Regions from separate parts of the Vibrio paucivorans genome, predicted to be linked through region 3. Evidence: riboswitches for the same ligand, from Rfam matches in the RefSeq annotation. Region 3 holds a riboswitch; each other region holds the start of a gene.
The links. Region 3 has a riboswitch for cyclic di-GMP ahead of ACXABW_RS08925 (hypothetical protein). Riboswitches for the same ligand answer to the same signal wherever they lie in the genome.

Region 1 (10,533 bases), 820 kb from region 3:
ACACAGACGCTGGTGGTGTGGTTTATCATGCCAACTACATAAAGTTCCTAGAGCGTGCTCGAACTGAAATGCTCCGTTCGTTAGGGGTGTCTCAGAAGGTACTTCTGGAACAAAAGACTGGCTTTGTGGTCAGACACATCGATATCGATTTTCTTCAAGGTGGACACCTTGATGATCAACTAGACGTGAAAACCTCTGTTGCCCAACTCAAAAAAGCCTCGATTGTATTCTGTCAGGAGATCGTAAATCCTGATGGGGCGATATTGTGTAAGGCAATGGTTAAGGTAGCATGTATCGACACAGACAAAATGAGGCCGAAAGCGATGCCTCAATCTATACTTTTGGAGTTTACCCACAGTGACCGCTGATATTTCATTTTTTGACCTATTTTTACAGGCTAGCTTTCTGGTAAAGATGGTGATGTTGATCCTTTTGGGTATGTCGATTATCTCTTGGGCGATGATCATTAAGCGCAGCAAAGTGCTGACGCAAGCGACAAAAGATGCAGACTCATTTGAAGATAAGTTTTGGTCTGGCAAAGATTTATCGCTGCTTTACCAAGATGTAAAAAAACGCAAAGACGATATTTCTGGCACAGAAGAGATATTTTATTCAGGTTTCACTGAGTTTGCGCGCCTGTGCAAATCTAACGCAGACTCTCCAGATTTCATTATGGAAGGCACAGGCCGAGCGATGCGTGTTGCAGTAGCTCGTGAAGTAGATGAACTCGAAACTAACCTACCATTCCTAGCAACTGTTGGTTCAATCAGCCCATATATCGGCCTATTTGGTACGGTATGGGGGATCATGCACGCATTCATCGCATTAGGCGAAGTGAAGCAAGCAACGCTGGCAATGGTTGCTCCTGGTATCGCGGAAGCACTGATTGCGACAGCGATGGGCCTATTTGCTGCGATTCCTGCGGTAATGGCATACAACAAGTTCAGCAGTAAGGTTGGTAAGTTAGAGCATAACTACGCAACATTCTCTGAAGAGTTCCACAGCATCTTGCACCGTCAGGCGATGGCTGGAAAGGAATAGAGCATGGCGGGTTACCAACCTAAAAAACGTAAAATGACAGCAGAGATTAACGTTGTACCCTACATCGACGTTATGCTGGTTTTACTGATTATCTTTATGGTGACGTCTCCTTTCGTTACGCAAGGCGTGGACGTCGAACTGCCAAAAACATCGACAGCTAAACCTGCATCCGAACTGGCTGGGGATAGCGACAGCAGCTTTATCATCGTGGAAATCGACAAGGATGGAAACCTAGGATTAAGCGTGAATGATGAAGAAGTACAGCGTGGAATGTCTATCCAAGACATCGTAGTGAGAGTCAAAGCCGAGTTATCTATCAAGCCTGATTCACCAGTGGCTGTTGGCGGCGATGCCTCGACCTCATACGCTGAAGTTGTTTTAGTGCTGGATGAATTGAGCCGCGCAGGTATTCCAAAAGTTGGATTGCTGACGGATATCAGGGAATAGAACTGTTATTCATGAAAGAGCAGAAATCGAAAAAGAACGATATTACTAAGCCGATTGCTATCTCTGCGGGCCTGCATGCCGTTTTGATTGCAGCGCTGCTATTTGGTACGGACTTTACCATGTCTAAGCCAGAGCCTGCGGGCAATATGGTTCAAGCTGTGGTGATTGATCCGCAATTGGTTCGTCAGCAAGCTCAAGAAATTCGTAATCAGCGTGAGGCGGCGGCCAAAAAAGAGCAAGCTCGCCTTGATAAGCTACGCCGTGAGAGCGAGCAGCTAGAGAAAAGCCGCAAAGCAGAAGAAGAACGTATTCGTAAGCTGAAAGAGCAGCAAGCCCGAGAAGCAAAAGCCGCTCGTGAAGCTGAGCAACAAAGAATTCAGCGTGAGAAAGAGCGTAAAGCCGAAGAAGCACGAGTGAAAAAAGAGCGTGAGCAAGCAGCGAAACTCGAAGCTGAGCGCAAAAAGAAAGAAGCTGCGATTCGCAAAGCTGAGGAAGAGCGTTTAGCTAAAGAAGCCGCAATTGCTAAAGCTGAAAAAGAACGAATTGCGAAAGAAAAAGCGGCTCAAGAAGCTAAAGAGAAGGCCGAACGCGCAGAGAAAGAGCGCATAGCGAAAGAGAAGGCTGCAAAAGAGGCAGCTGAAAAGGCTCGTAAAGAGAAAGAGCGTCTAGAGCGCTTAGAGCGAGAGCGTAAAGAGCAGGAAGCCGCTCTGAATGACATCTTCGCTGGGCTTGAATCCGAAGCTGCGCAAAACAGCTCTGCTCGAGCTCAATATGTATCAAGCGAAACGGATCGCTATGGCGCAATTTATACACAGCTGATTCAGCAAAATCTTCTCATAGAGGACAGTTTCAGGGGAAAGTCTTGTCGAGTTAACTTGCGCCTGATACCAACAGGTGCTGGTGCTATCGTGGGTGAGCTAAATATCCTTGATGGTGACAATAGGCTTTGTGCAGCAGCGAAACGTGCAGTGGCTCAGGTTGGGACATTCCCGTTACCAAAAGATGAGCCAGACGTCGTTGAGAAACTCAAGAACATTAATCTAACGGTAGTACCGGAGTAAAAAGGAAAAGCTTGTGATTAAGCGATTAATTTTAGGATTCCTACTCATCGCATCGAGTAGTATGCAGCTTGCCAATGCTGCATTGGAGCTGGTCATTACTGATGGTATTAACTCAGCGCGCCCAATAGCGATCGTCCCTTTTAAATGGGAAGGTGGAAAACTTCCTCATGACGTTTCGGCTGTTATCGCTTCAGACTTACAACGAAGTGGTAAATTTAGCCCGGTGGCAACATCAAAGATGCCACAAACCCCTTACTCAGAAGCTGATGTGAACTTCGATGCTTGGTCGACACTCGGTGTCGACGCAATGCTTACAGGTTCGATTACCAAGGGTGAGGGCGACAACTACGTTATCAATTACCAACTTATCGATGTGGTAAGAGGGCAATTGACCAGTGGCCAAAGTAAAGCACTGAGTGACGATGGCCAGTTGGTGTTGTCGAAAGATCATGTTCTGTTCAACAAACGTGCTACTGTTCCTGGTCCACGTCTGCGTGAATATGCTCATCGCATTTCTGATCTGGTCTATGAAGAGCTAACAGGTGAGCGCGGCGCTTTCTTAACGCGTATCGCTTACGTTGTTGTACAAGATAAAGACGCCTACCCGTATCAACTACGTGTTGCGGATTATGACGGTTACAACGAACGCTTAGTTCTGCGCTCAAAGCAGCCGCTCATGTCTCCAGCATGGTCTCCTGATGCTAAAAAATTAGCGTATGTCAGTTTCCAAAATGGCCAAGCTGAAATATTTATCATGGATATTTACACTGGTAAGCGAGAGAAAGTGACGTCATACCCACGTCACAATGGTGCGCCAAGATTCTCTCCAGATGGCAGTAAACTAGCGTTGGTGTTATCCAAAACGGGTAGCCTACATGTCTACACTTTGGACCTGAAAACACGAAAACTAACACAAATTACACGCGGTAGATCAAATAATACGGAACCATTCTGGCATCCTGAAGGTAATTCGTTAATCTTTACCTCGGATCGGGGTGGTAAACCACAGATATATCAAGTAAATTTGGCAGACGGTGCGACCAACCGTCTTACTTGGCAAGGCAGCCAGAATTTAGGTGGTCAAATTACTCCTGATGGTCGATTCCTCGTAATGGTGAATCGCAGTAATTCGGGCTTTAACTTGGCTAAACAAGATTTGGAAACGGGGGCAGTGCAAATTCTGACTAAGACTTTGCTTGACGAGTCTCCAAGTATTGCTCCTAATGGCGGCATGGTCATTTACAGCTCTATCTACAATACAACCAACGTACTTTCGATGGTGTCGATAGACGGACGTTTTAAAGCTAGATTACCGGCAACAAACGGGCGTGTTAGAGCGCCTGCGTGGTCACCGTTTTTGTAGCAAGTAAGTATCAATAAGTAAGGAAAATAAAATGCAACTTAATAAAGTTCTTAAAGGGCTACTAATCGCGCTACCTGTACTAGCAGTGACAGCATGTAGTTCAAGTGATGAAGCAACAGATGCATCTGGTGCTGAAACTAACCAAACTACAGCTGGTTCAGAAAATGGTGTAGATACTACAGTTGTTTCACCAATCGATGCGAACAGCCAACTTACTGAGCAAGAGCTTAAAGAACAAGCTCTTCGCGAAACTCAAACAATTTACTTCGCGTTCGATAATGCAACTATTGCAGGTGACTACGAAGAAATGCTAGCTGCGCACGCTGCGTACCTAAGCAAAAACGTAGACATGAAAGTAACTATCGAAGGTCACGCTGATGAGCGCGGTACTCCAGAGTACAACATCGCTCTAGGTGAGCGTCGTGCACAAGCTGTAGCTAAGTACCTACAAGCTCTAGGTGTTCAAGCTGACCAAATCTCTATCGTTAGCTACGGTGAAGAGAAGCCTCTTCTACTAGGCCAATCTGAAGAAGTATACGCTAAGAACCGCCGCGCAGTTCTAGTATACTAATCGAGGATACGCCTCATGTTCAGTAACTTTAAGCGCGTTGTTACGCTTACGTTACTGGCAAGTGCAGCGAACACTGCGTTCGCTGCACCAGCTCCAGTATCAGACCTTAACAGTGAAGCACCCGCGCAGAAATCCCAACCTGTAAGTTCTTCTTCATCAGAAACTGACATCGAACGTCTGGAGCGCTTGCTTGCCAATCGCAATCAAGTTCAGTTGCAAATGCAACAACAGATCGATGATATGTCTCTTGAGATCAGCGAACTACGCGGTCAATTAGAAAAAAATAGCTACGACATGCAGCAAATGTTGCAACGTCAACGCGAGCTATTTATCGAACTCGATAAAATTCGTGGCGAAATGAAAAACGCGGCGAAAGTAGTACCAGTCGACTCCAAAACAGATGAGCCGAAAGGGACGTTCAGTAGCAATATTGATGAGCAAACGGCTTATCAGAATGCTGTTGATATGATTCTAAAACAGAAAGACTACTCAGGTGCGATCGTCGCATTAGAGCAGTTTCAAAAAGATTACCCAGACTCAAGCTTCGCGCCTAATGCTCACTACTGGTTAGGGCAACTTTATTTTGCTAAGAAGCAAGATAAAGAAGCGGTGAAGAGTTTTGCAGCGGTTATTACTTACAAAGACTCAAACAAACGAGCGGATTCTCTAGTTAAGCTTGGCGACATCGCAGAGCGAAACAACAATGCTGAAGCTTCTAAGAAATACTACCAGCAAGCGATCGACGAGTATCCAGGTAGTGCTTCTGCCAATGTTGCTAAGCAAAGGCTGAGCAAGTAACTCGGCTATTTCAACTTAAAGAGGCGGCTTTACCAAATTGGTAATGCCGCCTCTTTTGCTTCGTTATTAGCTAAATGTCTTTCTGTTATACGCTATAGGTTGCAGCGTGAACTTTCCTTTTCCCAAGCTAACCTGAATCTACTTTGATCTTATTAGCTAAGAGGGGTTACAATACTCGGATTACTGGAAGTTGCGTAGAGCAAGAGCAATGAGCCACATACTAGATACAATTGATACAGTTTACCCTTTCCCACCAAAACCAGTCCCGCTGACAGACGAACAAAAACAAGCGTATATCGCGAAGATTAAGGTTCTGTTGGAAGAAAAAGACGCGGTTTTGATCGCACACTACTACACCGATCCTGAAATTCAGGCACTCGCAGAAGAAACCGGCGGCTTTGTTGGTGATTCACTTGAGATGGCTAAGTTCGGTAACCGCCACTCGGCGAGCACATTGGTGATTGCGGGCGTTCGCTTTATGGGTGAATCCGCTAAGATTCTAACGCCAGAAAAACGCATTTTGATGCCTACGCTGGAAGCTGAGTGTTCTCTAGACTTAGGTTGTCCTGCAGACAAGTTCACTGAGTTCTGCGATGCTCACCCCGACCATACTGTCGTTGTTTACGCCAATACATCTGCTGCGGTAAAAGCGCGCGCAGATTGGGTGGTAACCTCCAGTATCGCACTAGAAATCGTAGAGCACTTAGACGCCGAAGATAAACCAATCATCTGGGGGCCAGACCGTCACCTAGGTTCTTACATAGCTAACCAAACTGGCGCAGATATGCTTCTTTGGCAAGGTGAGTGTGTGGTTCATGATGAGTTCTCTGCTGACGCATTGCGTAAGATGAAAGGCTTATACCCAGAAGCAGCAATTTTGGTTCACCCAGAATCACCAGAAAGTGTCGTTGCTTTGGCTGATGCGGTTGGCTCTACTAGCCAGCTTATTAAAGCAGCGAAAGAGTTACCGCAACAGAAAATGATTGTGGCAACTGACAAAGGTATCTTCTTTAAGATGCAGCAATTGGTGCCAGAGAAAGAGCTCATTGAAGCGCCAACGGCCGGAGCGGGTGCAACATGTCGTAGTTGTGCTCACTGCCCTTGGATGGCAATGAATGGCTTGAAAGCGATTGAGCAAGCGCTACGTGATGGTGGTGAAGAGCACGAAATTTTCGTCGATGATGAGCTACGTGTTAAATCCCTTATTCCGCTTAACCGCATGCTTGATTTTGCAGAGCAGTTAAACTTGCAGGTGAAAGGTAACGCTTAACACTTCTGATCAAGTTCAAATAACGAAAGCCAGTCTTATGACTGGCTTTTTTACGTCTAGTGAGCGCTACTTCTATGCTGGACTAATACTCATTAGATTCACCGCTGATATCCTTATTGCTTGTTGTATTTAATTTATGAATTAAATTGGCGATTATTACTAATTAAAACATATACTTACATAGCTTATTTATACTAATTTGGCGATACAATTTATCGGTTAAATATCAATTTGGGATAATGATTCCATCAGTGAATTGATGTCTTTTCCATACGCATGTTATTGCGCTAAATTCCGTTCGCTCAATCACATTTCGGCAAACCATTCGAAAGGGTGGGACGCAAAGCTTCCGGTCTGTCGGCACTGGGTTACCAATGCCTATGATAGCGGGGTTGCCACTTAGATTTATCGACTCTTATGTTTTTATACATGGAGAAGATGAGCTGTATCTAAGTGATCAGCATGCGCCGAGGTGGGGCATTAATTTGTCAGCCAATTTAGAGGACATGTGATGAAATCATTACCAAATAAATCAATATTAGCGTTGGCTCTTGCGAGCTTAAGCTCAGGTGCGTTTGCTCACGGCTACGTATCAGAGGTGAATGGCGGGGTGGCTGCTGGCCGTGCTGCGTTATGTAAGTTTCCAGCGCCAGACACTAAAGAACAAAACACTGATTGTGGTGCGATCCAGTATGAACCACAGAGTGTTGAAGGGCCTGAAGGCTTCCCTGAAGCCGGCCCTCGAGATGGGAAAATCGCAAGTGCAGAAACGAGTTTAGCAGTAGCACTTGATGAACAAACAGCAGACCGTTGGGTTAAACGTCCTATTCAGTCTGGAGTCCAGACTTTTGAATGGACGTTCACGGCTAACCACGTTACTCGTGATTGGAAATACTACATTACTAAGCCAGACTGGAATCCAAACGCAGCGCTTTCGCGCGATTCGTTTGATCTAACACCATTTTGTGTTGTTGATGGAAATATGACTCAGCCACCGATGCAGGTTAGTCACCAATGTAATGTGCCAGAGCGCGAAGGCTATCAAGTGATTCTTGCGGTATGGGATGTGGGCGATACTGCTGCCGCATTTTACAACGTCATTGACGTAAGATTCGATGGTGATGATCCGGAAATTCCTGATTGGAGCCAAGGTGGTCAGATCAACCCGACTATGGATCTTAGCGTCGGTGACACTGTATACACTCGTGTATTTGACCAAGTGGGCGAAAATGACAGCTACCGTACAGAGCTAGAGATCACCAACGAAACATTGGGTAAAGCGAAAAACTGGTCTTACGCATTAGCAACTAAGATCAACCAAGAGCAAACTAAGCTGCAAGCAGGCCAGTACTCAGAGGGTAGCTTTACTCCTGTATTTGGTACTAACCCTGTCTACCTGAAATCAGGCAGTGGATTAGAGAGTGTCGAAATTGGATATGACATCTTAAATCCTGAGCCGGATTACGATCTTGCGGTCGAAGGCTTAGCTGAAGAGTATGTTATCTCTAGCGAGCCAACTACTCTGGATCTTACCTTAACGGCTGAAGGTGATATTAACGCTGAGCTGACGGTTTACAACCACCATCAAGAGCCACTAGCAAGCTGGACTGGCGACATTAAAAACGGTGCAAGTGAAGATGTTGTTCTGGAACTCAGCAAATCTGAGCCGGGTCATCATATGTTAGTTAGCCGTGTGAAAGACGCGGGTGGCAACCTTGTTGATCAGCAAACGCAAGATTTCCACTTAGTTGACGAAGACGTAACGCCTCCGCCATCGGATGATTATGACTTTGTATTCCCACAAGGTTTAGAGAGTTACACTGATGGTACTAAGGTTCTGGCTAGCGATGGACGAGTATACCAATGTAAACCTTTCCCAGAGTCTGGCTATTGTAAACAGTGGTCTCCAACGGCTACTCAGTATGAGCCGGGCACTGGTTCCCACTGGGAAATGGCTTGGACTAAAGTGAACTAATCAAACTACGCTCAATAAAGCCTCACAGATGTGAGGCTTTTTTGTATGTGTGGGGCTTTTGAATGTGATGATTACTCCTACTAAATCTTCCCCGTGCGCAGAAAAGTCGCATTACATGAGGAGTGAGTCATGACGAGGTTCTAATTATCTGATATATCTATGTATAGAAAGAGTTCTAGAAGTAAATGGAATTAGGTAAACGATGACTCTATGGCTTTATCTTAAGAAATGGATGCGAACAAGCTTATTCAAGATCAACAACCGAAATCTTGTATTGCTCACGCTGGCCTACATTTTTATCTCATGGGGCCTGCTGGAACGCGCGGGGGAACATGAGCTTACCGACAACGTATCATTGTTCTTCTATTACTTGATGGTGACAGCTTCAACAGTTGGATACGGCGACTATTCACCAGTCTCCGATGCTGGAAAGTGGGCAGTGACACTGTTTGTTATCCCTGGTGGATTAAGCTTGTTTGCCGCTGTACTCGGACGCATAGCTGGCGGAGTGATTGAATACTGGCGAGCAGGAATTTTAGGAAAACGGAGAATGCGCGTGGAGAACCACATATTGCTATTGGGCTGGAACGGGCAACGTACCATGCACTTGATACGGATGTTGCAACATGAGGAAGCGGGGAAACGACCAATTACCCTGTGCAGCCGCTCTGATATTGAGAACCCATTGCCGGGCGAGATAGGCTTTGTGCGTGTAAATAGCTACACCGACGGGCAGGAGATGGACAAGGTCAATATTGAGAAGGCCAGCTGCATAATTGTCGACAACTTAGAAGACGATGTAACGCTTTCTGCAGCGCTTTATTCTTCTAACCGCAATCCTAATGCGCATTTGTTGGCGTATTTCAAAGATGAAGCGTTGAGTTCATTGTTGAGCCAACATTGTCCTAACGCGGAATGTATTCCGGCTGTAGGAGCTGAAATGCTGGCAAAAGCTGCGGTTGATCCTGGCTCTAGCGTGCTTCACCAAGAGCTTTTAGCCTCGACCAGAGGCATGACTCAATATTCAACAGTGTACCCGCAAGATGCCAACGAGACACGGATTGAGTCGGTGTTCATGTTCATGAAATCAGCCCATGATGCAACGCTTATTGCTATTGACCTTGGTAAAGGAATAGAACTCAACCCCGATCTCAGCCAAGCTGTACCAGCAGGCGCGAAGCTATTCTACATTGCGGACGAGCGTATAGAAGCGTTCGATTGGAGCAAACTAAAAAGCCCTCAGTAGTGAGGGCTTTTTATTTATATCTTGACGTGTTATTGCTGCTCGACCAACGTAGAACCACGTTGAGTTAAGCCGCATAGCATCACAGGGATTGCATTGAAGATCTCTTCGAACTGATCGAGGCCTTCAACCCCTTGCTCTTGCAATGCTGCAATAGATGTCTCTGGATCATAAAGCATACTCAGAGAAAGCAGCACGCCACCTAATAGCGCGTTATCTTCACTTTCTTCTGGCATGATGGTTTCCCAGTCGTCACGTGCTAACTGCCAGCCCTGTAGTACACCTTCACAGAAGTCACGGGCACTTTCCGTTACGATCTCTTCTTCATCGAGTTCGCAACCTTCTGGCCACACCCAAGAACCATCAAAAAGTGCTGGGCGGTATGCGTTCCACATTTCAATAATATGTTCGATGTAGCATTCAAGCTGTTCGCCATCGGAAAACGGTGCCACTTCTTCACCGCCCCATAGGTAAGGTAGCCATTCGTGTGGGGTTAAAACGTTAGGAGCAGCAGCCATCGCGGTTACAAAACCTTGAGTTCTCGCTTGGTTAAGTAGCTTACCTTCTAACTCTGGCAGCGCTAAGATTTCTTGTAATGTCAAAGTGGAATCCATCGGTGATTATTGAATTTGGCACTATAGTAACAAGGCGGACACGTACGAAAAAGACTTGATGTAGTAGATTATTCACTATAATTTTTAACAAACGGAAAAATTTCAAGTGGTTATATGGAAATACGCTCCTCATTAAAACGCAAAAGCATA
Region 2 (10,533 bases), 860 kb from region 3:
ATGACGTTGAGCGAGGTCGCAGGTAAAAGAACCCTTCTGGTGCTTTCACCAATTCGGAGTTGTAACGCTGATAAAACAGAGCCAAGTCGGTTTCAAAATCAGACAGCAAAGCGTGATTATCTAAGTCTTCACTTGAGATATGACGTCCTGCACGTAGAGCACTATCTAACGCTGGGAAAAGAGGGTTAGAGATCGCTTTTACCAGATTATCTGGCATGTATTCATTAGTATCGGTCGATGACATTTGCTTGTACCTTTGCGCCAAAATCGTTGATTGCTTGCCAGTCTGGTTGAATCGCCTGGTAGTCAGATTCGGAGTAACCTAAACGCACAGCTTGGTCGACAACAATTCGCGCTAAATCAAAGTGATGAGTTCGAGGGTGCGACGCGAGGTAATCACGCAAAACGCTACCTAGATCGATTGGTGCGCCCTGCTGCTTATGTTGCTGCAGCATGCCACCAATTCGCTCAGAGAGCTCATCATTGACTTGTTGAAATTCTTCGTATTCCACTTCAAGTGGGACTTGTCCGGTTACTTCATCGTCCCTAAGAACGAGAGCTTCATCTCGGAGGTCGGTCAGTCGCTCGGCATCTGCGTAAGTCAGATACCAAGGTGTATCAAAGTAGTCGGTAACGGATTGTCTTAATCGTTGGCTAAACGCACGGTTTTTATCCATATCAATCGCAGTACGGATAAACTTGTGTACGTGGCGGTCATAGCCAATCCATAAGTCGATAGCTTGTTGACCCCAGCTTGTAATACGGTCGAGCTTCATTTGTAGCGCAAACAACGTTTCGCCAATGAAATCCAATTCCGTATCACCATAGACAATTTCTTGAATGTCTAAAATCTGAGTTTGAAGCTCATCGCCCGCAGCCTGTAAGGTATCTTGCAGCTCTTTGAGCGTCGATGACGTCTCAGACAGCAAGGCCTCACAGTTATTGATAGCGTCGCGCCAATCTTTGTTCAGTAGTTCAGCAATCTGATCTTTCACCGATTGCTGTTGCTCGTCCATCACTCGCTGGTTCAAATCGATTTGATCAAAGATCTCACCTACCGAATATTTAAGAACGCCATATACATTCTTTTTCCAGTGTCCAGCTGTCCCGCCTTTTTGTGCAGCTTCAATCGCTTTCGACATTTCATCGGCGACCATAGACAACTGTATCGACAGCTTTAACTTAGAAAATTCACGGTGGCGTACATAATAATCGGTAATACCGATTGCCAGCGGGGATAAACGATAAATGCTTGCACCATCAGTCACTTCACTCGTGAAGCGGCTGATTAGGCGCTGCTTAACCATTTCATTGATGGCGTTGTTTGCACGAAATGCCGAAGCATCACCCGTGTCTTCAAATAAACGAGTGACGATGGTAAACGCATCATGCAGCTCACCTTCACCAAGCTCTTCATCAAACCTTTCGTTACTCAGAACCGCAATCGAAATCAAAAATGCAAGTCGTTCTGTTGTGAGGTTCAATGAAAAATCATGCTGCTTGACCCAACCAACTAGTTCATCAATTGGTTGCTCGGCAGCATTGAGAGTCATCTCACTCATTGCTCATCCTGTTGTTCTTTCTTTTTCGCCCATACGTGTATGTATCGGCCTAATGAGAGGTATGGCTCTTGTCTACACAGTTGTTTTTCGAGTGCCAACACGTCTTCTAATTGGTAGTCACCCATGTACTGCATATTCCCGATGTAGTCACTGAATGAGCGAATTCCCGACTTGCCGCAAATTTCAAACCCGGCATCTTCAATCCATTGATAGACTTCTTCAGGTTTTAAGCCTTTTTGCGGCTGAAGTTTAAATCTTTTTCTATGTGGCATGCCCTCTAATACATGAGGGATATTGCCACATATGACATTCTTGTAGACCAGACCATGATGGTTATAGAACATGACCGAAGCGACACCGCCTGGTTTCACTTGTTCTAGTACCGTCTCTAAAGCAGGCTTTGGGTCAGCTAACCATTCCATTACCGCGTGAAACATCACTAAATCGACAGCACGATCTAAGTGCTCTCCTATCTTTTGGACAGGCGAATGGATCAGGCGATACTGCTCAAGTAGGCCGTTTTTTGCAATATCCTGCTCGGCTAGTTGCAGCATTTCCGAAGATAGATCACATAATGAAATCTGGTGTCCGAGCTCAGCAAGTTTTTGAGACATTTGTGCCAAACCACCACCAGCATCAAGCACGGAGAGAGGTTTTTCATCAGCGTTCAAGCGTTCAAGAATTTGCTGAAGATCTTCCCAAACAATGACTTGGCGGATCTCTCCTTTGTCTGACCCGTAAATATTTTTTGCAAATTTGTGGGCAATATCGTCGAAATTACGGTCTTCAGTCACGGTGGTTGAGTTATCATAGCTAATCGTGCTGCTATTCTGTCATAGGAATGGTAGGAATAAAGAGGGTTTCTCTTATTTTTATTATCAAGTGGTGTTTTTTCGGACTATTTCTGTATGTTTGAGCTGAAAAAGATTATTTCATCGATGCTTATGCCGTTACCAGCCATGTTAATCCTTGGCTTTTTAGGCTTAATGCTCATCATGTTTACCGCAAAACGAAAAACAGGATGTTTTGTTGTTCTCTTCTCCTTTATCGGCATTTTCCTGATTGCCTTTCAACCTGTATCAACACGTTTACTCATGCCAATGGAAAGGCAGTACTCCGCTTTTCTACCCATTGATGAATCCGTTGACTACGTAATGGTGCTTGGCAGTGGGCACGTAGTTGACGATCAAATTCCACCGACTTCTGAGCTAAGCCGTACCGCGCTAATGCGATTGAGCGAGGGGATTCGTATACTGCGCATGTACCCAGGCTCTAAACTCATCCTTTCCGGTTATGCGGGTGGCAGTGAGTTTAGCAATGCTCGTATGATGGCAAAAGTCGCCTTGGCACTCGGTGTGTCTAAGTCTGACATTATCTTGCTAGAAACCGCGCAAGACACCTGGGAAGAAGCCAGACAAGCCGCTGCTTTTGTTGGTCAAAAGCGTCTAATCCTAGTCACATCGGCCAGTCACATGAAACGCGCTTTGAACGAGTTTAATTCTGCTGGGATCAAGCCTCTTCCTGCGCCGACAAACTACCTTGCTCACAGTAACATTACTCAGCCATGGGAAAAGTACACCCCTAGAGCGGTCTACCTTGAGCAAACTGAACGTTACTGGCATGAGACTCTTGGTCTCATCTGGCAGAGCTTAAGAGATATGGCATCAGATTACGAAGAGCGTGCTCTGCAATCCGAAGAAACTTCTTTGTAGTAAGCCATAATAACGCACACTAATCTGATAGATATTAAAAAGCCGAAGTCATCACTTCGGCTTTTTCTTTATTGCTCAAACGACATAGCAGGCAGTCGTTAGTCACCAGCAAACATATAACCTTCACCGTGTACGGTCACAAATATTTGTGGATTCTTAGGGTCGAACTCCATCTTGGCGCGCATTCGACGAATAAGTACATCGATAGTACGGTCGTTTGGCGCATCGACTCGGTGACTGATCATATTCAGAATACGCTCTCTACTTAGCACCTGATTTGGGTGTGACGACAACGCTACCAGCAACTCATATTCTGCTTTAGTGAGCTTAACCGGCTCACCATTTCGGCTCAATGCGCGGCGCTGAGTGTCAAACGTCCACTCACCAAAGCGAACGACATTGCTGTTTTTGTCATTAGTTTCCACTACAGGCGAAACGTTGCGAGCCGCTGAAATTCGCCACAGCAGGTTTTTCACACGAACCAACAGTTCGCGCAGTTCAAAAGGTTTAGTAACGTAATCGTCGGCGCCCATTTCGAGCCCAACAATTTTGTCTATGCTATCCGTGCGCCCTGTCACCAGAATGATTCCAATATCTGACTGGCTACGTAACTCTCTTGTCAGCATCAATCCATCACCACCCGGCAAATTGATGTCCAACATCACTAAGTCGACAGAGTTTTCTTCCAACGCTTCTCGCATTTGCACGCCATCTTCGGCTTCACTAACGGTGTAACCTTCATTTTGAAAGTATCCCACTAGCTTGCTGCGAGTAACAGCATCATCTTCTACAACTAATACGTGATAGCTCATCTAGACCACTTAATCTTGATTTCAGGTTAACTTTAACAACACTATTCTATTCATAATCAGTAACAATTCTAGAAAATGCTACTTCAAAAGTAAGAAAGGTGATTTTTTATTGATTCAAAACAACCTTAGACTCGCTATTCATATCTCACTATATCTCTCTATTTTTATTCACACATGTAGTTACCGCTATTCATCTTTATTAGTTAAACTAAAGACATACCTCGAATTGGAGCTAAAACAATGCAAGAAACAAAAGCATTTAACGAAAAAAGAGCTGAAATATACTGGTGGCTATCTAGCTTATTTGCTAAAGAACTGACCGAAACGGATATTGAACAGTATCAAACCCCAGAAATTCGCTCTTTCCTCGCAGGGCTTGGTGAAAATGAAACTCTAAAACCGTCTATCGACAAGATGACTGACGCGCTCAACCGTCTAAATGACCGTGAAGACGCACAGTTAGAGCTCTCTGCAGATTTCTGCGACCTATTTTTGAAATCAGACAAAGAATCCGCTTTGCCTTATGCGTCTATGTACATCGGTAAATCGGGTCTATTGAATGACGAGCCCGCCAAAGAAATGGCGTCATTAATGGCTGAACATAGTATTGCTGTCAGCGCTTCACTTAACGAGCCAGCAGATCACATTGCGATCGAATTAGACTTCCTTGGTAACTTGATTATTCGCTCTAACGAACTTGAACAAGAACAGCACCTTGATGATGCACTGCTCGAACAAGAAAAGTTCATCCGAGAAAAGATCCTTTCTTGGGTTCCACAATTTTCGACCAAGTGTCAGTCACTCGATGAATTCGGCTTCTACGCTGCGGTAGCATCTCTATTAGTGTCTTTCCTAGAGCTAGATTGCCACTACCTCGCCGGCGAGTAATTTCACCACTCCCTAGCTAGCGACAAAATCGTCAATTGTAGTGATAGATCACTGCTATTGACGGTTTTTTCATTGCTTGCGCCACGTTTGAGGTCTAGAATCGTGACCGCAAACGATTAAAAATGAAATTGACTCAGTTTCCTGGGTAGAAATACGAACCGCTGGCTAAAAGCGGTTTTTGTGTTTTTACTACTTTGATGTAACCATTAACTAGGAGCTGACAATAATGATTGCTGCGGTGAGCCAAGGGGTAAGCCAGTATATGCAGCAGTTCTCAATAGGACAGAACCTTATGGCCACAATTAAAGATGTTGCTCGCTTAGCTGGCGTATCAACTACCACTGTTTCCCATGTAATCAACAAAACTCGCTTTGTTGCTGAAGCAACCCAAGAAAAAGTGATGGAAGCAGTTAAAGAGCTTAACTACGCTCCAAGTGCCGTTGCTCGTAGCTTGAAATGTAATACGACCCGTACCATCGGCATGTTAGTAACTCAATCAACTAACCTATTCTTCTCGGAAGTAATCGATGGTGTTGAAAGCTACTGTTACCGCCAAGGCTACACGCTCATTTTGTGTAACACCGGTGGCATTTACGAAAAGCAGCGTGACTATATCCGCATGCTAGCTGAAAAGCGCGTAGATGGTATTTTGGTCATGTGTTCTGACTTAACTGAAGAGCTACTAGAAATGTTGGATCGACATGCCGATATTCCAAAAGTAATCATGGACTGGGGCCCTGAAAGCTCTCAAGCCGATAAAATTATCGATAATTCGGAAGAAGGTGGCTACTTAGCCACTAAGTACCTTATCGATCGTGGTCACACAGACATTGCTTGCCTAAGTGGCCACTTTGAGAAAGCAGCCTGCCAAGAACGTATCCAAGGATTCAAACGTGCTTTAGGTGAAGCCAATCTATCGGTTAACGAAGATTGGATCTTAGAAGGTAACTTTGAGTGTGATACCGCTGTGCTTGCCGCAGATAAAATTGCAGCAATGGACCACAAACCAACTGCCGTATTCTGTTTCAATGACACCATGGCATTTGGCTTGATGAGCCGTCTACAACAAAAAGGGATTCGAGTACCAGAAGATATGTCTGTTATTGGTTACGACAATATCGAACTTGCTGAGTACTTCTCTCCTCCGCTAACAACGGTCCACCAACCGAAACGTCGCGTGGGTAAAAATGCCTTTGAGATCTTGCTAGAGCGTATTAAAGACAAAGAACACGAAAAGCGTGTCTTTGAAATGCATCCAGAGATTGTTGAGCGTAGTACCGTAAAAGACCTGACTAAATAGTTAGCAAGATTAATAACCTATGTGCTTTACGTGGTAGTTCAGAGATACGCAAGGCGCATAGCTTAGTCTTATTTATGGAACACATATCACATTTACAACATCCAAATGTGATACTTATTCAGATTTTTAATTACTCTTGAATTAGAAGTCACGCACAGGGCAAACCATTCGAAAGTTTGGGACGCAAAGCTTCCGGCCTACGGCATTTACTTGCTATGGTAGCGGGGTTGCCGATGGCAAACTATGCATACACAACTTTACTCCTTACTGACACAGTTTCTGCATTTTTTTGCTAACCTCTCGGACCTGATTTGGTGGCGTATTCACATACACCGAGAATATACAGCATGGACAAACCAGTACTAAAAGACTCAATGCGGCTGTTTGAACAACTAGGCCGTGTAAAATCCCGTTCAATGTTTGGCGGTTTCGGCATCTTTGTTGACGAGACAATGTTCGCTCTTGTTGTAAATGATAAGTTGCACATCCGAGCAGACGATTCAGCCGCAAAAAAATACAAAGGACAAGGCTACGAGCCTTATGTATATAAGAAACGTGGATTCCCTGTCGTTACAAAATACTTCGCATTGCCAGACGATTGGCAGGCAAACCCAAAAGCTACGCTCGATGAGGCCATTGCAGCTCTTAAAGCAGCAAAGGTTGAAAAAGAGTCTCAAGCTCAGTCGAAACCGAATCGACTAAAAGATCTTCCAAACCTAAGACTAGCGACCGAAAGGATGCTCAAGAAGGCAGGAATCGAGTCTGTTGAGCAATTGGAAGAAGCTGGCGCGGTAGAAGCATTTAAAGCCATTAAGCAGTCCCATACTTCGGATGTTGGTTTAGAGCTTCTATGGGCACTTGAAGGGGCAATTAAGGGGACTCATTGGTCAGTCATTCCACAATCGCGTCGTGAAGAGTTGGCTAATCGACTCAGCTAACCCAAGAAAAGTTCATAGAACCGGCACTCTGTGCCGGTTTTTTTGTATCTGCTGAAATTTTCTTTCCACTTAACCTGTCTTAATTCAAACAGTTTCTTGATACTAGGCGAGAATTCGCCACCAATCTCTCTGCAAGTACTTTATCTACTTTTATACTAAGAAGACATAGCAGGTAGAGCGGCCAACGTATCTTTAGGTCGGAGAATAAAAAATGAACAAAAAGCTAGTATTTGGCGTGGTATTCGTCGCACTGATTATTATTTTGGCCATGAATTTTGGTCAATACTTCACGCTTGAAAACGCTAAAGCACAGCAAGAAGCTTTAGGTAGCTTTATTGAGCAAAACTTCCTCATTGCAGCGATCAGCTACTTTCTGGCTTACGTCGCCATCACCGCTTTTTCAATTCCAGGAGCTGCTGTCGTCACACTGCTAGGCGCTGCATTATTCGGTTTTTGGACCAGTCTACTGCTGGTTTCATTTGCCAGTTCTATTGGTGCTACCCTCGCGTTTTTAAGCTCACGTTACCTATTGCGTGACTGGGTACAAAATAAGTTTGGCGAGAAGCTGCAAGTCATCAACAATGGTGTAGAGAAAGACGGCGCATTTTATCTATTTTCGTTAAGGCTTATTCCCGTATTCCCTTTCTTTTTGATTAACCTTTTAATGGGCTTAAGCCCAATTCGTACTAGCCGCTTCTACTTGGTTAGTCAGCTAGGTATGCTACCCGGCACAGCAGTTTATCTAAATGCTGGTACTCAACTAGCCCAAATTGACAGCCTATCAGGTATTGTTTCGCCAACAGTGTTGATCTCTTTTGCCCTACTCGGTGTTTTCCCTATTATCGCAAAATGGATCATGGCCAGAATCAAAGTGTCCCCTAAAGCACACAATGGAAACGCTTAATGAATATCTTCACTGCCTCCAATCCCGTTCAAGCTCATATCTTGTGTGAACTTTTACGAGCAGAAAACATTCCCTGTGAAGTTCGGGGAGAGGGGTTATTTGGTTTGCAGGGCGAATTGCCATTTGGAGAAGATTCTGCCCCATATGTATGGCTTCTTGAAGCAGAGCAGCTTAGCAAAGCCAAATCAATCGTAGAGGGCTTTCATAACAAAGAAGCATCCAGTTATGCCACCTGGGTGTGTAATAGCTGCCAAGAAGACAATGAGGGGCAGTTTGGAGCATGTTGGAAATGTGGCTCGCCTCAAGCGGAAAAGGTCGGCAACAAGTAAAGTAATTAGATTAGGGTCTGTTGACCTTTCGAGCTGTTTTTTGCAGCACTTTGTGGGAAGTTCATACAAGGCAAAGGCTTTAGAAATGAACCACAAAGGCTGCCCGAAGGGTTCGGCTAAAATCGTTTTATGCTTTGTTGAAGACTATTTGCTTAGAATGACTAGGCTACACAGTCTTCGCCTCGCCTAAAACGATTTTATCTCGAACAAAACTTAATCACGAAAGATCAACAGACCCTCGTAAATAAAAAAACACACTGCCTATGCAGTGTGTTTTTTTATGAATTCGATGGAAACTCGATTAAATGCTTCCGGCTGTTCGACGTTACAAACGTGGCCACAATTCGGTAACTCACACAACTCGCTACCTTGGTGCGCAGCGACCATCTCTTTGACGGGTTGTATAAACATGTAGTCCCTTTCTCCCATCAGATAAAGTGTAGGAATAGGTAACTCTCTATCTTTGAAATACCGCATCAACGGGTTAACTTCTGAAGTTAGGATAAACCAGCGCTTAAACTCTTTTTGACACAGCTTTTTGGCTTCACGGATAAACAAGTGTCGGGATTCACGCTGGCTTTTCTGTGGCATTACAATGTAAGCAAACAAGCTGTACAACCACATGTAAGGGATAATGTGCTTACTCAAGTTACCTAGCTTAACCAGCACTTGAGAACGAGTATTAAAACGTGTCACAGCGCCTCCAAGAACCATGGTTCTAACCCGCTCAGAAGCGATTTCAGCAAGGTTACGTACAATAATGGTGCCGAGTGACATTCCTACAAAATGCGCTGAACGAATTTTAAGGTGATCGAGCACTCTTAATATATCCTGAGTGACAGCTTTGAAGGTATATTGATTTGAGATCAATTCACGTAGTAATCGATTCGACTTCCCATGGCCACGAAGGTCTACGAGAAGAATATTAAAGTGCTCTTTGTACGCTTTGATCTGTTTAAACCAAATCGATGAACTACCACCCGCACCATGCACGAACACAACCCACTCATCGCTAGTTGGGTGCTGGTAAGTTTTGTGAAATAGCAAGGTATCAGACATAACTCTCAGTGTGGTTATTTATAATTTGGTAATAGGGTTAGAAGACTACCATAACTTGATGCCGATTCTATTCCCCAAAAGTCAAAGATTGACGAATTCGTACACTTTTGAGCATTAAATGTAACAAGAGATTGCAGCACATAGAATTCGGTGTGCATGTATTTGCATTGAATCACACAATAAAAAAGGTGCACTCTGTGCACCTTTTAAATACTTTTTATCGTTATGCTATGAATCCAAACTTTGGCAATACAGCTCTAAGTACTGGTTGGCTGCATCCGTCCAACTGAATTTCTTATCCATTGCTTGAAGCTGGATACGCCTTACTTCCGAAGGTTGCTGTGCGTACAGTAGTAGCGAACGTAGCATGACTCTTAACAAGGCATCTCCACTAGGTTCATTAAAAACAAATCCTGTGGCAGATTCCTTATTTGAGTCATAATGCTCCACGCTGTCTTTTAGACCACCAACACCTCGAACAATCGGCAATGTGCCGTAAGCCATACTATACATTTGGTTAAGGCCGCATGGCTCGAACTCAGAAGGCATTAGAAAGAAATCGGAGCCCGCTTCTACCCAGTGCGCTAGCTTATTGTCATACGCTTCAACAAACACAAATTTGTCAGAGTGAATCGCTGCCACCTCTTTCAACTGACTTGCAAGTACCGGGTCACCTGTACCAACAACCACCAACTGAACGTCATTTTTCAAGAACTCTTCTAGTATCGGCAGTAAGTAATGAACGCCCTTTTGGTTGGTTAAACGGCAAACCATGCCATACATAGCGACATCTTCAAGCGGGAGCCCTACTTCGCTCTGGAGTGCTTGTTTACAAGCCTTTTTCCCACGCAACATACTTTGATGAGTCGCTCGATAGTTTTTAGGCAGGTAACTATCTGTTTCAGGACACCAAGCCGAATAGTCACACCCGTTAAGAATGCCGACTAAGTCCCCTTGACGCGAGCTGAACTCACGCTCCATTCCATGACTTCCCAAGTGAGTCGTTAGCTCTTTAGCATAGGTGGGACT
Region 3 (10,533 bases):
CAATGCCAGTACCGAACTGGCCAATATCCATTGGCTACGGCTATTTGCCGAAGGGGCTGTTAAACAAATTAGTGCTTTGTTCCAAATTGAGCCCGAAGGATTAATATGCGCCCAGCAGTTATCCGCTAATGAAGAACATAACGCTCAAATCATCGCGGCGGCAGGTAAGTATTGCGATCTGGTTCAGTGCCCGCTCACAGAGTTAGCCTCTAAAACCGTTCGCGATTGCTTACAACGTTGTCTAGTGAACAAAGAAAACTTATTCGAGCCACACATCACACTCTACTTTTCGACTGCACAAGGGCGTGGCATTGCTGCCTATGTCGAAATCGAGCGTCCACTAGAAGCCATCGATAAGCACCTGTTGGAAGTGTTTTGTGCCAACCTAAGTGTCGGTTTCGATAATGTCATGCTCTACGGCAGGCTCGAACAACAAGCCTACGTTGACCCATTACTCAAAGTCGCAAACCTCAATAGCCTGCTGCAGTTTCTGACTGATTCTAATGACTGTGAAAAACAACATTCCACCCTCGCATTGGTCGATGTCGATGAGTTTGCGGCTGTGAACGACAGCTTTGGACACCAGTTTGGGGATGCCCTACTCAAGGCAATATGTACCCGCTTAATTGAGCACTTCCCACGCTGTTTTATTGCTCGAGTTGGTAGCGATGTATTCGCCATCGTCGGCCCACCCAGCGAGGTCAATTCATCAGCCATTTTAGCCACGTTTGAGCAACCCTTTGTCGTTGGCGAACAGCCATTCAACGCCATGGCGAGTGTAGGTTTAGTTAAAGTCGACCATTGTGAAACTGAGCTATCAAGCCTATACAAAGATGCCCAACTCGCTCTTAAGCAGGCTAAGCACCACCACCGTGGAGCAGCGGTTACATTTTCAACCAGTATTGGTCAATCGGCTCGAGACCGCATTCAAATGCTTGCCGAACTACGCGAGAGCGTGGCTAACAGTGCGCTGTTTCTCATGTATCAACCCAAATACCACTTAGAAACAGGAACGCTTACCGGGATGGAGGCGCTACTACGTTGGAAGAATAAACATGGTTCGCTTGTGCCACCAGACATGTTCATTCCTCTGGCAGAGCAATCAGGGCTAATGGTGATTATCGGCTCTACTGTACTAGAACAAGCGTGCCAGCATTTGGCGGAGTTAAAACAGCGTGGCCATGCCACACTGTCAATGGCTATTAATATCTCTCCAGCCCAACTTGAAGAAGCAAACTTTATTGCACTGCTTAAAGGGACACTAAACCGGTATCAGCTCTCGCCCCAGCAAATAGAAATCGAAGTCACCGAAACCATGGCGGCCAACGACCTTGAGTTCATGTGCGACATTCTCGCTCAAGTACGAGCGCTGGGTTGCAAAGTGGCAATCGATGACTTCGGCACCGGATTCTCGTCGTTAAGTGTGCTGCACCGGCTGCCCGCTACCAGGCTCAAAATAGACCGAACCTTTGTCAACGCGATGGAAGACGACGACAGTATCGCCAAGATGATCGTGAATCTCGGCCAAACACTCGGTATGGACATCACTGCCGAAGGAATAGAAACCGAACTACAAAAACAAAAACTACAGCAATTTGGCTGTGAAGAAGGACAAGGTTGGCTGTTTGCAAAAGCGCTCGAATTCCCGGATTTGTTGCGACTTATCGAAAGCCAGGAACAAAGCTGATAACGCAGTTTATTTGAATTAAGGATCCCCCATGGACAGTAATTCTCAGCCCAATAATTCTTCAGAGCAAGGTTCACATATTTCCGCCAATGCACTGATCAGGCGATACCGATTGATCATCTATGGTGGTTTGCTGCTAATTGTCATGCTGACTTTGGGTAACGCTGCTTATTTGAGTAAGCAACTAAAATCTCAGGCAATTAACGAAGAAACGCATCGTGCATTACAAACCTTGCTGTCGCTCAATCAAACCGTATCTGTCTCGCTTACTCATGTAGATAACATGCGCTCAGCGGTAGAAACAGCTAGGGGTACCCCTGAACTTATACAGGCTAAACAAACTCTAGACTATATCAATAGTCAGGCAGCTAACTCACCTCATGGCGCGCCTTGGCAAAACCTTCCAGACAAGCTGAAAAACATCCTTGGGCAGCTATTCATCCGCTCTAATGCACGCGACCTATCACTGGATCAGCTCGCGCTGCTTTCTATGATGCCAGCGGTTAACGTTACGCATCAGCTCTACCCAGAATTCCAATGGAGCTATTACTACGATGCAGATCAAGCTATGACGCAGGTATACCCTTGGCTGGGGCACGATGTCATTCTGACGGCAACAGGCACAAGCACCATTGATGAAGCCATAAACGTGATTTATGAAGCCGGCGGCACTTTCCCTCTCGACTTGGTTAACCCACAAGCTAACACTCGTAGAAACAAAGTGTGGACCACGCCCTATATGGATGCGGGTGGTAAAGGAATGATGGTGTCCTTACTCGCCCCAATTTACAACCAAGACACGTTTATCGGTGCGGTAGGTACTGATATCACGTTAAAAGTGCTCGATAAAATATTGTCCAAAGCACATGGTCATATTGGCCGCTTGGTACTGGTAGACAACCAAGGGCTTGTTGTGGGTGACAGCGAAGGCGCGCTTAAATCAAAAACCGAAGCAGTCACGCACGAACAAGTGTTCAGTTTTGTCCCCGCAGGAGAGACTCACACTGTGCCTCAAGGGGAGTTACAACGTAGTGCAAATGGCTATTGGCTCAGTTATTCGTTGGATAACACCCCATGGAACCTAGTGGTTGAGCTGCCCATGTCGCAAATTCGATCGCATATCCTAGGCGCTATTTTGCCCTATTTGATATTGGGGGGCGTATTCGCCCTATTGCTACTGTTTGTTGTGCTTTACCAACACTGGAGCTTTAGCCAACCAGCACTGCAATTGGCAAAGTTTGTCGAGGAACTACCAAAGCGCGATCCTATCCGCGTACCATCCATTCCTGACAAATGGCGTTACTGGTTCGAAAGCGCGGCTAATACAGAGATAGCACGCCGTGAACATCTAGAAACCATCAACAAACACAACCAAGAACTTGAACAGAGAGTCGCCGAAAGAACACAAGAGCTAGAAAAAGCCCTAGCACAACTGAAAGCCACCCAAGATGAACTCGTGCGATCTGAAAAGCTCGCAGGGCTCGGCTCTTTAGTAGCGGGGGTTGCCCACGAGCTAAATACACCTATCGGTAATGCGCTCATGGTTTCCACCACGATCAAAGACATCAACAAAGAGTTTGTCGCTGAATTAGAACAAGGTCTGAAGCGCTCCGTTTTAGACCAATACATTGAACAGAGCTCCGAATCCGCAGACAGCATTGAACGCAACCTCCACCGGGCAGCAGAGCTCATCACCAGCTTCAAACAAGTGGCGGTAGACCAATCCAGTTACCAGCGCAGACAATTCGACTTACCTGAAATTCTCCATGAATTAAGAGTCACCATGACGCCAAACCTGACGCGCCATCAGATAGAACTCGAAGAAGCATTTGAAGGTGCCATCTCCATGGATAGCTACCCAGGGCCATTAACACAAGTGCTCATGAATTTACTCAGTAACGCGGTCGCCCATGCATTTTCCGAACAGGACACGTCACAAAAACTCGTCACTATTCGATGTACACTAACCAACGCTAACACCGCTTGTATCAAGGTGGCGGATAACGGATGCGGCATTGAGCAGAAGCACTTGTCCAAGATATTTGACCCATTTTTCACCACACGGCTTGGTCAAGGCGGCTCGGGTCTAGGGCTCAACATTGCTTATAATATTGTCACTGGATTGCTAGGTGGCGACATTAAGGCATCAAGCACATTGGGAGAAGGCACCACCTTTAGCATTGAATTGCCTCTGAACGCTCCAGATTCTTGAAGACGTACCCTTTCTTTGCGTGTAGCGAGGCGCTAAAATGTCGCGCAAATGACTGAATTGGATCGACCATGGCAAAACTAACTCTACAAGAGCAAATGCTAAAAGCAGGCTTAGTGAACGAAAAGAAGCTGAAAAAGGCAAAAAAAGGCTCTAAGAAATCTCGCGTCCAAGCTCGCGAAGCGAAAGCAGCCGTTGAAGCGAATAAACAGGCTCAACAAGAACGCGATAAAGCGCTGAACGAACAGCGCAACCAAGAAAAGCTGTCGAAAGAGATTCGTGCTCAAGTGAAACAGCTTATCGACATGAACAAAATCGATCTGAAAGACGGTGATATCAAATACAACTTCACAGACGGCAAATTCGTAAAGTCGATCTACGTAGAATCTTTGGTACAAGACCAGCTGGCAAAAGGTATTTTAGCGATTGCGCGTTATGGTGAGTCTTATGTCGTTATCCCAGGCTCCGTTGCAAAGAAAATCGCAATGCGTGATGACGAAACCATCATTGAAACCAAAACGACTGAAGAAGAGATCGCACCAGAAGACGACCCGTATGCAGATTTCGTCGTTCCTGACGACTTAATGTGGTAAACGTAAATTCAGCCAAACACAAAAATCAAAAAAACCGCCTATTCGGCGGTTTTTCTATGCAGCGTATTCGCGCAGCTTAGCGAAGTAAGTCGGATACTTGTTGCGGATATGTCGTTGCTCCTGAACCATATCTTTGAAGCTCGGACCTCGAGTCAATTGCACAATGATTTCATTGTTGTCTAAACGCAATATCGCCCCTTCAATTTGTACCTGGCTTTCATCGTGTAAATCCAGTATTCCTCTTAATTGGAACCCTTGATGAAAAGATGACGACTGATTAACAACAACACGTATACCTTTTTCGGAAACTTCACTCACATGGTATAAGTCACCCTGAACTCGCACCACAGGTCGAGCGCGCTTAGGGTACTTTAAGCGATAATATTGGCGCTTCTGGGCAAATGATGCTTCACTCATGTATTAACAACCTCAATCCTTTGATACTTCTACTTCGGCCCAAACTCATTGAACTTTAATTAGGGCATCCCCTAAGTTTAGTTAATCGCGAAACAAATAGATACCACTAGCAACAAAAGCTGTGACTATCATTTCGCTCCTCAGCACGGGATACATTTACCTTTAACACCAGCTCAGCTGTGGTTTTTTCGATTAGTTTTGACCAACTTACACCACAATTGCTATGGTGGTTCAACGCTCTTGCCATCAGTGGCCGCTACACACTGATAGGGCTAAACCAAAGTAAAGACAATAACTTAAGTAGGTAAACATGTTTCGTATCGGTCTTCTCGCCCTTGGTGCTATCTTGCTCTCTGGTTGTTCTAATCAACAAGCAAGCCAACTGGGTATGCGAGGTAGCCCAGTCACCGCCTATCCGCAAAACATGACCAATATGCAATTGTGTGAAACTTTGTACTACAAACGCCCAACAACACAAACCAAAGTAGCCATTGGTGCAGAGTTCAATAAACGCCGGTTGAACAAACGCTGGTGCGATAATGAATACAAGAAATGGTACATAGAATCTGCTGTAGAGGCATTGACATCGTCCACTGAATAACCTCCCCTAAATGTATCAATCTTGCTGATATTATTTGCCCACGCTCCGAGCTAACCTCCCCGTGAAACATATCGATAACAAATACCAAAACCCAACGACATTCATGATGTAACATATTGATATATTGAACAAATTATCAATAGATTGAATTCTTGAATGATATTCACACTATCAACTTTCCAAATTTTAAAATCGACAAAAACTATACAAAGATACGTCTGGGTTGTTTGTGTCAACGGCAAACTTTTCGAAAGACAAGGACGCAAAGCTTCCGGCCTAAGGACTCAGTCTAAGGTAGCGGAGCTACCACAAATATCTGGTTTATCGTTAACCAAATATTGTTGCACTTACTGCTCGTTTTCTTATAAACGAAGGTAAAAACAATGAAAAAGCAAACATGTTTACTTGCGGTGAGTACCGCACTGGCGCTTACCAGCGCCTATTTCCCTGCCATGGTTCATTCCAATGAACTTATTGTTATCCAACACGCGAAAACGCAGGCACCTCAACCTGCACCCGTTCAAACTGAAGTCATTGTCGATAGTGCGTCGGCGACTTGGTCAAACATGTCGATCAAAATGACCAATACTCTTGCGCAAGAAGTTGATATCGACGGCATGGTAATGACGTTCGTATCACCACTCGACGTTACATCGGTATGGGGAAATTTTGCAGGGATAAGCTACCCAAGTAACATCGCGGTTAGCTCCACGCAAACTGATGATGGCCAGTTCTTAATCCAAGTAACAACAACGTACGCAGATGAAAGCTGGATCAACAGTATGCTTCCTGTGGGGAGTGCGATCTCACTACAATTTGGCTTAGGCATGAACGCTACACCAGAGACCATCTCTGATGTGAAAGTCTATTTAGATGGCGTTGAAACGGGCGACGGCGTGATTACACTCACCGCCCCAGCGGCCCCGGGTAGTGACGTTGCAAACCAGCAAGCAACTGCCACACTATCTGGCCCTAATGGCTACCAGCAATCAGTATCGCTCGACTGGCAAACTTCTACGACGCTCGATTCGTTAACTTATGGTGACTACACTCTCGATGTGAACCCAGTTGGCGCATACCCAGCAGATCCTGCAAGCCAAGATCAAACCCTAACTGAAGAAGGCAACGAAGCCCAGTTAACTTGGGGTTATGGTGAGGCAATATACCCTGCAAGCTTTAGTGTCACTTTACCTACGAGTGATATCGTGGAAAGCACTACGCTAACAATAACAGAGCTAGATACAGGCGACCAAAGCTTCTATCAAGCCCTATATGGTCAACAAACCGCAGTCACTAGCCTTACCGATGCGACACGATACCAAGCCAACCTTGAAGGCTACCGACTCAACAATACGCTTCACCAGTTGCTAATGGATGGTCAGGCAGATTACCAATTCGTAGCAAATAAAGATCAAGAAACGTCTCCAGAGGTCACTGAGTCTACTCAAGCTGTAGATACCACTCATTTCTTTGAGACTTATGTAGAGCTTCAAGGTCTGCCAGAGAATCAATCAACTTCGGTAACGCTTGTACACAGTGAAGGCGATATGTATCAGCACGTCACTTCAACGGGTGATGCTCAACGTTACGATATGCTAAGACCAGGAACTTATGCGGTCTCAACACCCGTTGTTGAAGTTGATGGCAAAGAATACATGCTTACAACGACTTCTGCGGTTGTCAGCGAAGCCGGGACACTTACCCTATCATTTACTGAACTTTCGGGTGGTCATGCGAACATTCTCGCGCCATACAAAGACACCAACATCAATGCGGATTGGACCAACGGTGGAATGGAAAGCTTAGTCGACCTTTCTCAGCAATCTGGAAACAAACTCTTTACGCTGGCGTTTATTCTAGGCAGTGAGTGGGATCCCGAAGTATGTGAAGCGTTATGGGGTGGACAGCCAGAGATGAAAGTCTCGGAGCAATGGGGTAAGAAACAGATCGATGATTTGCGCGCCGAAGGTGGTGACGTACTTATCTCATTCGGCGGTGCGAACGGTCGTTACTTGTCACAAGCATGTAGTAGCGAAGATCTACTCTACGCCGAATACAAGAAAGTCATCGATACCTATCAGGTTTATCACCTAGACTTCGACGTTGAGATGGGACGTGAGAACGATGCTGAAGCAATGGAGCGCATGATTGGCGCACTGGTTCGCTTGCAAGCTGAATATCCTCAGTTAAAAGTGAGCTTTACTCTCGCTGCTGCGCCAGACATCGTACGCGGATTCAATGAAGTTGTAGTACCTGCAGTAGAAGCTGGCTTAGAGATCGACAGTGTAAACCCAATGACCATGAGTTTCGGCCCTTGGTATCATGAGAACTATGTCGATGACACCGCAGAGCTTTCTATTCTGACCGTGGAATACTTGAAAACCTTAATGGCACCGCTTTACCCTGAGCTTAGCGATGAAGAGTTGTACCAAAAACTTGGCATGATCCCAATGCAAGGCCTGAACGATCAGCGTGTTGATTCTATTTCTCTTGAGCAAGCAGAGCGCCTAGCGACATGGTCTAAAGAGAAGAACCTGAGATACCTTTCTTTCTGGTCTATCAACCGAGATCACTCATGCATGGATGAATGGGCCTCAGCAACCTGTTCTAGCTCTAAAGACGGAGTACCATTCCAAACCGAGTCTTGGCAGTTCTCTGAGCAGTTCCTAAAATTCCTAGATAAGTAATCTCTAGAAATATAATGCCTCACTAAGCCGCCTATAAGGCGGCTTTTTTCTATCCATTTCGATTATTTTTGAGAAAACTTTTCGCTTAAAAAAATCGTTAACGATTGAAGCTTAAAGCCTTTTTATTTCGCATCAATTTATTTGGTAAAAAGCAGCCAAAATTAGTCCCGAAATCCATTTGACGCTTTGTGATCTGGATCCTAAATTTTTCTATTAAGTATCTTAACTAGGAGGTCATTGAGCATGAAAAGAGCTAGCGCATCATATCGATTACAACTAATTAGAGAAGTCGCGACTCGAAGAGAACGGCAGATGTCCAATGACCCAATGGCCAACTACATTCAGCACCTCCTTGACGAGAAACCAAACTGCGAAGAACACGCGGAAAGAAACCACCGATTCAATGGGAGCCACTTTGACGAACATGCAGGAGGATGGGTAAGTGATGTTTGGGGTCAGAAATAACCAAGCGTATTGAAGGCATAAAAAAAGGCCATGACAGAGTCATGGCCTTTCTCATTTAGAAGCTGAATAGTATTAGAAGCCCGAACCTACATTGAAGTAAAACGCGTTTTCATCCTCACTGAAAGCAAAATCCATCCCCATATGGATGCCATAACGACGGGCAATTAAATAACGAAAGCCTGCACCATAAGCAAACTCAGAATCTTCATACAAGCCATCGAAATCTATACTTGCTGAACCACTTCCAGCGAAGCCCGATAGTGTCCAGCGTGGGGTCAAGTGCCACATCAGTTGTGATTGAACTGAAGCGACATAATTATCTTGATAACGATACGCAGCGATACCTCTTAGCTTTACGTAGGGGCGAGCTAAAGGCGGGAGGCTAAGCTCCTCAGTCGTCAGCGAGGCGTAATTACCGGCAAAACCAAGTGTCCAATGTTCAGAAAGTGGGAAGAATGCTTGTCCGTCTAACGCGAAGGTTTCGTAATCATTGTCAGAGCCTATAGCATCTCTGAACCACAAATACTCGGCATTAATTGAATAGCCATCGGTAGGGAAAAAGAAACTGTTCTTAGTGTCGTACTCAGCGACAAAGCCTAAACCCGAAGCGGTGGTTTCTGTACCAACAGTCAGTTCTAAAATCTTGTTTATGATTTGATTGCTAGAGGTTACTTCAGAACGGATCCAAAACTGAGACACACCTAAAAATAGCGGCGAATCCCCTACTCTAAACTGCAGTTTCTGGATACCACCATAACCTTTATTGTCACTTTCAAAACTGAGAGGTTTGTCTTGCGGCAATAACCCACCAAGATCGGAGTATATATCGATAAATGCATTACCATACCCAATCCCACCCATGTAACGGATCGAATCCTTATTCCATGTACGTCGATGGCCCAAGATTGCAAACCAAGTACCATTTTCAGTCGCTGCACCGCCTGCCACAGTGACCGCAGGTGGTATCAATCTGGCTCCGCCATCTAATGATTCCATCGCCAGCTTCTTACGGTGTTCTTTCTCTTGTTCAGATTCATGCAAGAACACGCCAGCAAAGCCGCCACCTAATCCAACAGCAGGCTCGGTAATCAGTATTGGGACAGGTAAGAAACCATAAGCGTTTTCTGCCAAGTATTCGCCCATGTCAAACATACCGTCGATAGGATCAGTAAACGATGTCGATTGGGCGGAAAAAGTATATGTGGCACTTAATAAGGTAATCGCTGCGCGGGTTTTGTTATTCAATGTGAATCCTTTCAACATTCTAGAAAAGAGTAATGACATAAATAAAAATACGTTTAGGACGTTAAAACAAATCTTGTTGCGGGCTGCTTGGCTCTTGAGGCTCTTCAGTCGGAATTCTACCTTGAAGCATTTTTCTACGGTAGCGTTGTCGACAGAGTTTTATGACGTGTAGTTGCTGGGCAGGAGTCATCGACAACCAGTTGAAGCGTTCTTCCCTTTTACGCATACAACCTTGGCAGTAGCCTTTGTCGTCAACGGTGCAAATCCCTACACATGGACTAGGTACAACAAAAAACTCAAGCTGTTCCATCGCCGCCCCCCTACTTTACCTGCTTATCAACACGTTACGTTAAACTTCAAGCTATTGTCAATTTCGCACACCATTCTGCTCGGTTTAAAAACAAGACTTTATATGAAACTATGACTTAACATTGACAAAAACAGTGTTTTATTAGCTATACTGCACAGCATCTCAAGGTCAGATGACTATCTCGCCTATGTTTCCACATTTGGAGTCTAATTATTATGAAGCTTAGTTTAAAAACACTATTTGCCGCAATCTCTCTTCCTGTACTAGTAACTGCATGCGCAAGTAACGGTGACGATGTGAAAGAAATTACAGCTCAAGA

Region 1: another riboswitch for cyclic di-GMP. It lies ahead of gbpA (N-acetylglucosamine-binding protein GbpA); the one in region 3 lies ahead of ACXABW_RS08925 (hypothetical protein).
Region 2: another riboswitch for cyclic di-GMP. It lies ahead of ACXABW_RS05195 (TfoX/Sxy family DNA transformation protein); the one in region 3 lies ahead of ACXABW_RS08925 (hypothetical protein).

What each region holds. Positions count from the first base shown of each region.
Region 1 is NZ_CM133230.1:1,121,911-1,132,443, forward strand. It holds gene ybgC (tol-pal system-associated acyl-CoA thioesterase) at 1-368, shown strand, start outside; gene tolQ (protein TolQ) at 358-1,041, shown strand; gene tolR (protein TolR) at 1,045-1,488, shown strand; gene tolA (cell envelope integrity protein TolA) at 1,500-2,549, shown strand; gene tolB (Tol-Pal system beta propeller repeat protein TolB) at 2,563-3,912, shown strand; gene pal (peptidoglycan-associated lipoprotein Pal) at 3,944-4,483, shown strand; gene ybgF (tol-pal system protein YbgF) at 4,499-5,281, shown strand; gene nadA (quinolinate synthase NadA) at 5,490-6,551, shown strand; cyclic di-GMP riboswitch class I at 6,857-6,951, shown strand; gene gbpA (N-acetylglucosamine-binding protein GbpA) at 7,063-8,526, shown strand; gene ACXABW_RS05375 (potassium channel family protein) at 8,729-9,772, shown strand; gene ACXABW_RS05380 (UPF0149 family protein) at 9,802-10,371, opposite strand; gene ACXABW_RS05385 (ATP-binding protein) at 10,498-10,533, shown strand, end outside.
Region 2 is NZ_CM133230.1:1,085,836-1,096,368, reverse strand. It holds gene mukE (chromosome partition protein MukE) at 1-244, opposite strand, end outside; gene mukF (chromosome partition protein MukF) at 225-1,562, opposite strand; gene cmoM (tRNA uridine 5-oxyacetic acid(34) methyltransferase CmoM) at 1,559-2,356, opposite strand; gene elyC (envelope biogenesis factor ElyC) at 2,471-3,274, shown strand; gene torR (two-component system response regulator TorR) at 3,373-4,086, opposite strand; gene torD (molecular chaperone TorD) at 4,327-4,974, shown strand; gene purR (HTH-type transcriptional repressor PurR) at 5,267-6,274, shown strand; cyclic di-GMP riboswitch class I at 6,423-6,509, shown strand; gene ACXABW_RS05195 (TfoX/Sxy family DNA transformation protein) at 6,622-7,212, shown strand; gene ACXABW_RS05190 (TVP38/TMEM64 family protein) at 7,424-8,116, shown strand; gene ACXABW_RS05185 (putative signal transducing protein) at 8,116-8,445, shown strand; gene ACXABW_RS05180 (alpha/beta fold hydrolase) at 8,707-9,504, opposite strand; gene glgA (glycogen synthase GlgA) at 9,733-10,533, opposite strand, start outside.
Region 3 is NZ_CM133230.1:1,946,585-1,957,117, forward strand. It holds gene ACXABW_RS08900 (EAL domain-containing protein) at 1-1,687, shown strand, start outside; gene ACXABW_RS08905 (ATP-binding protein) at 1,719-3,899, shown strand; gene ACXABW_RS08910 (DUF2058 domain-containing protein) at 3,968-4,489, shown strand; gene ACXABW_RS08915 (PilZ domain-containing protein) at 4,544-4,906, opposite strand; gene ACXABW_RS08920 (hypothetical protein) at 5,217-5,507, shown strand; cyclic di-GMP riboswitch class I at 5,735-5,818, shown strand; gene ACXABW_RS08925 (hypothetical protein) at 5,891-8,194, shown strand; gene ACXABW_RS08930 (hypothetical protein) at 8,438-8,659, shown strand; gene ACXABW_RS08935 (BamA/TamA family outer membrane protein) at 8,732-9,904, opposite strand; gene ACXABW_RS08940 (DUF1289 domain-containing protein) at 9,966-10,214, opposite strand; gene ACXABW_RS08945 (META domain-containing protein) at 10,430-10,533, shown strand, end outside.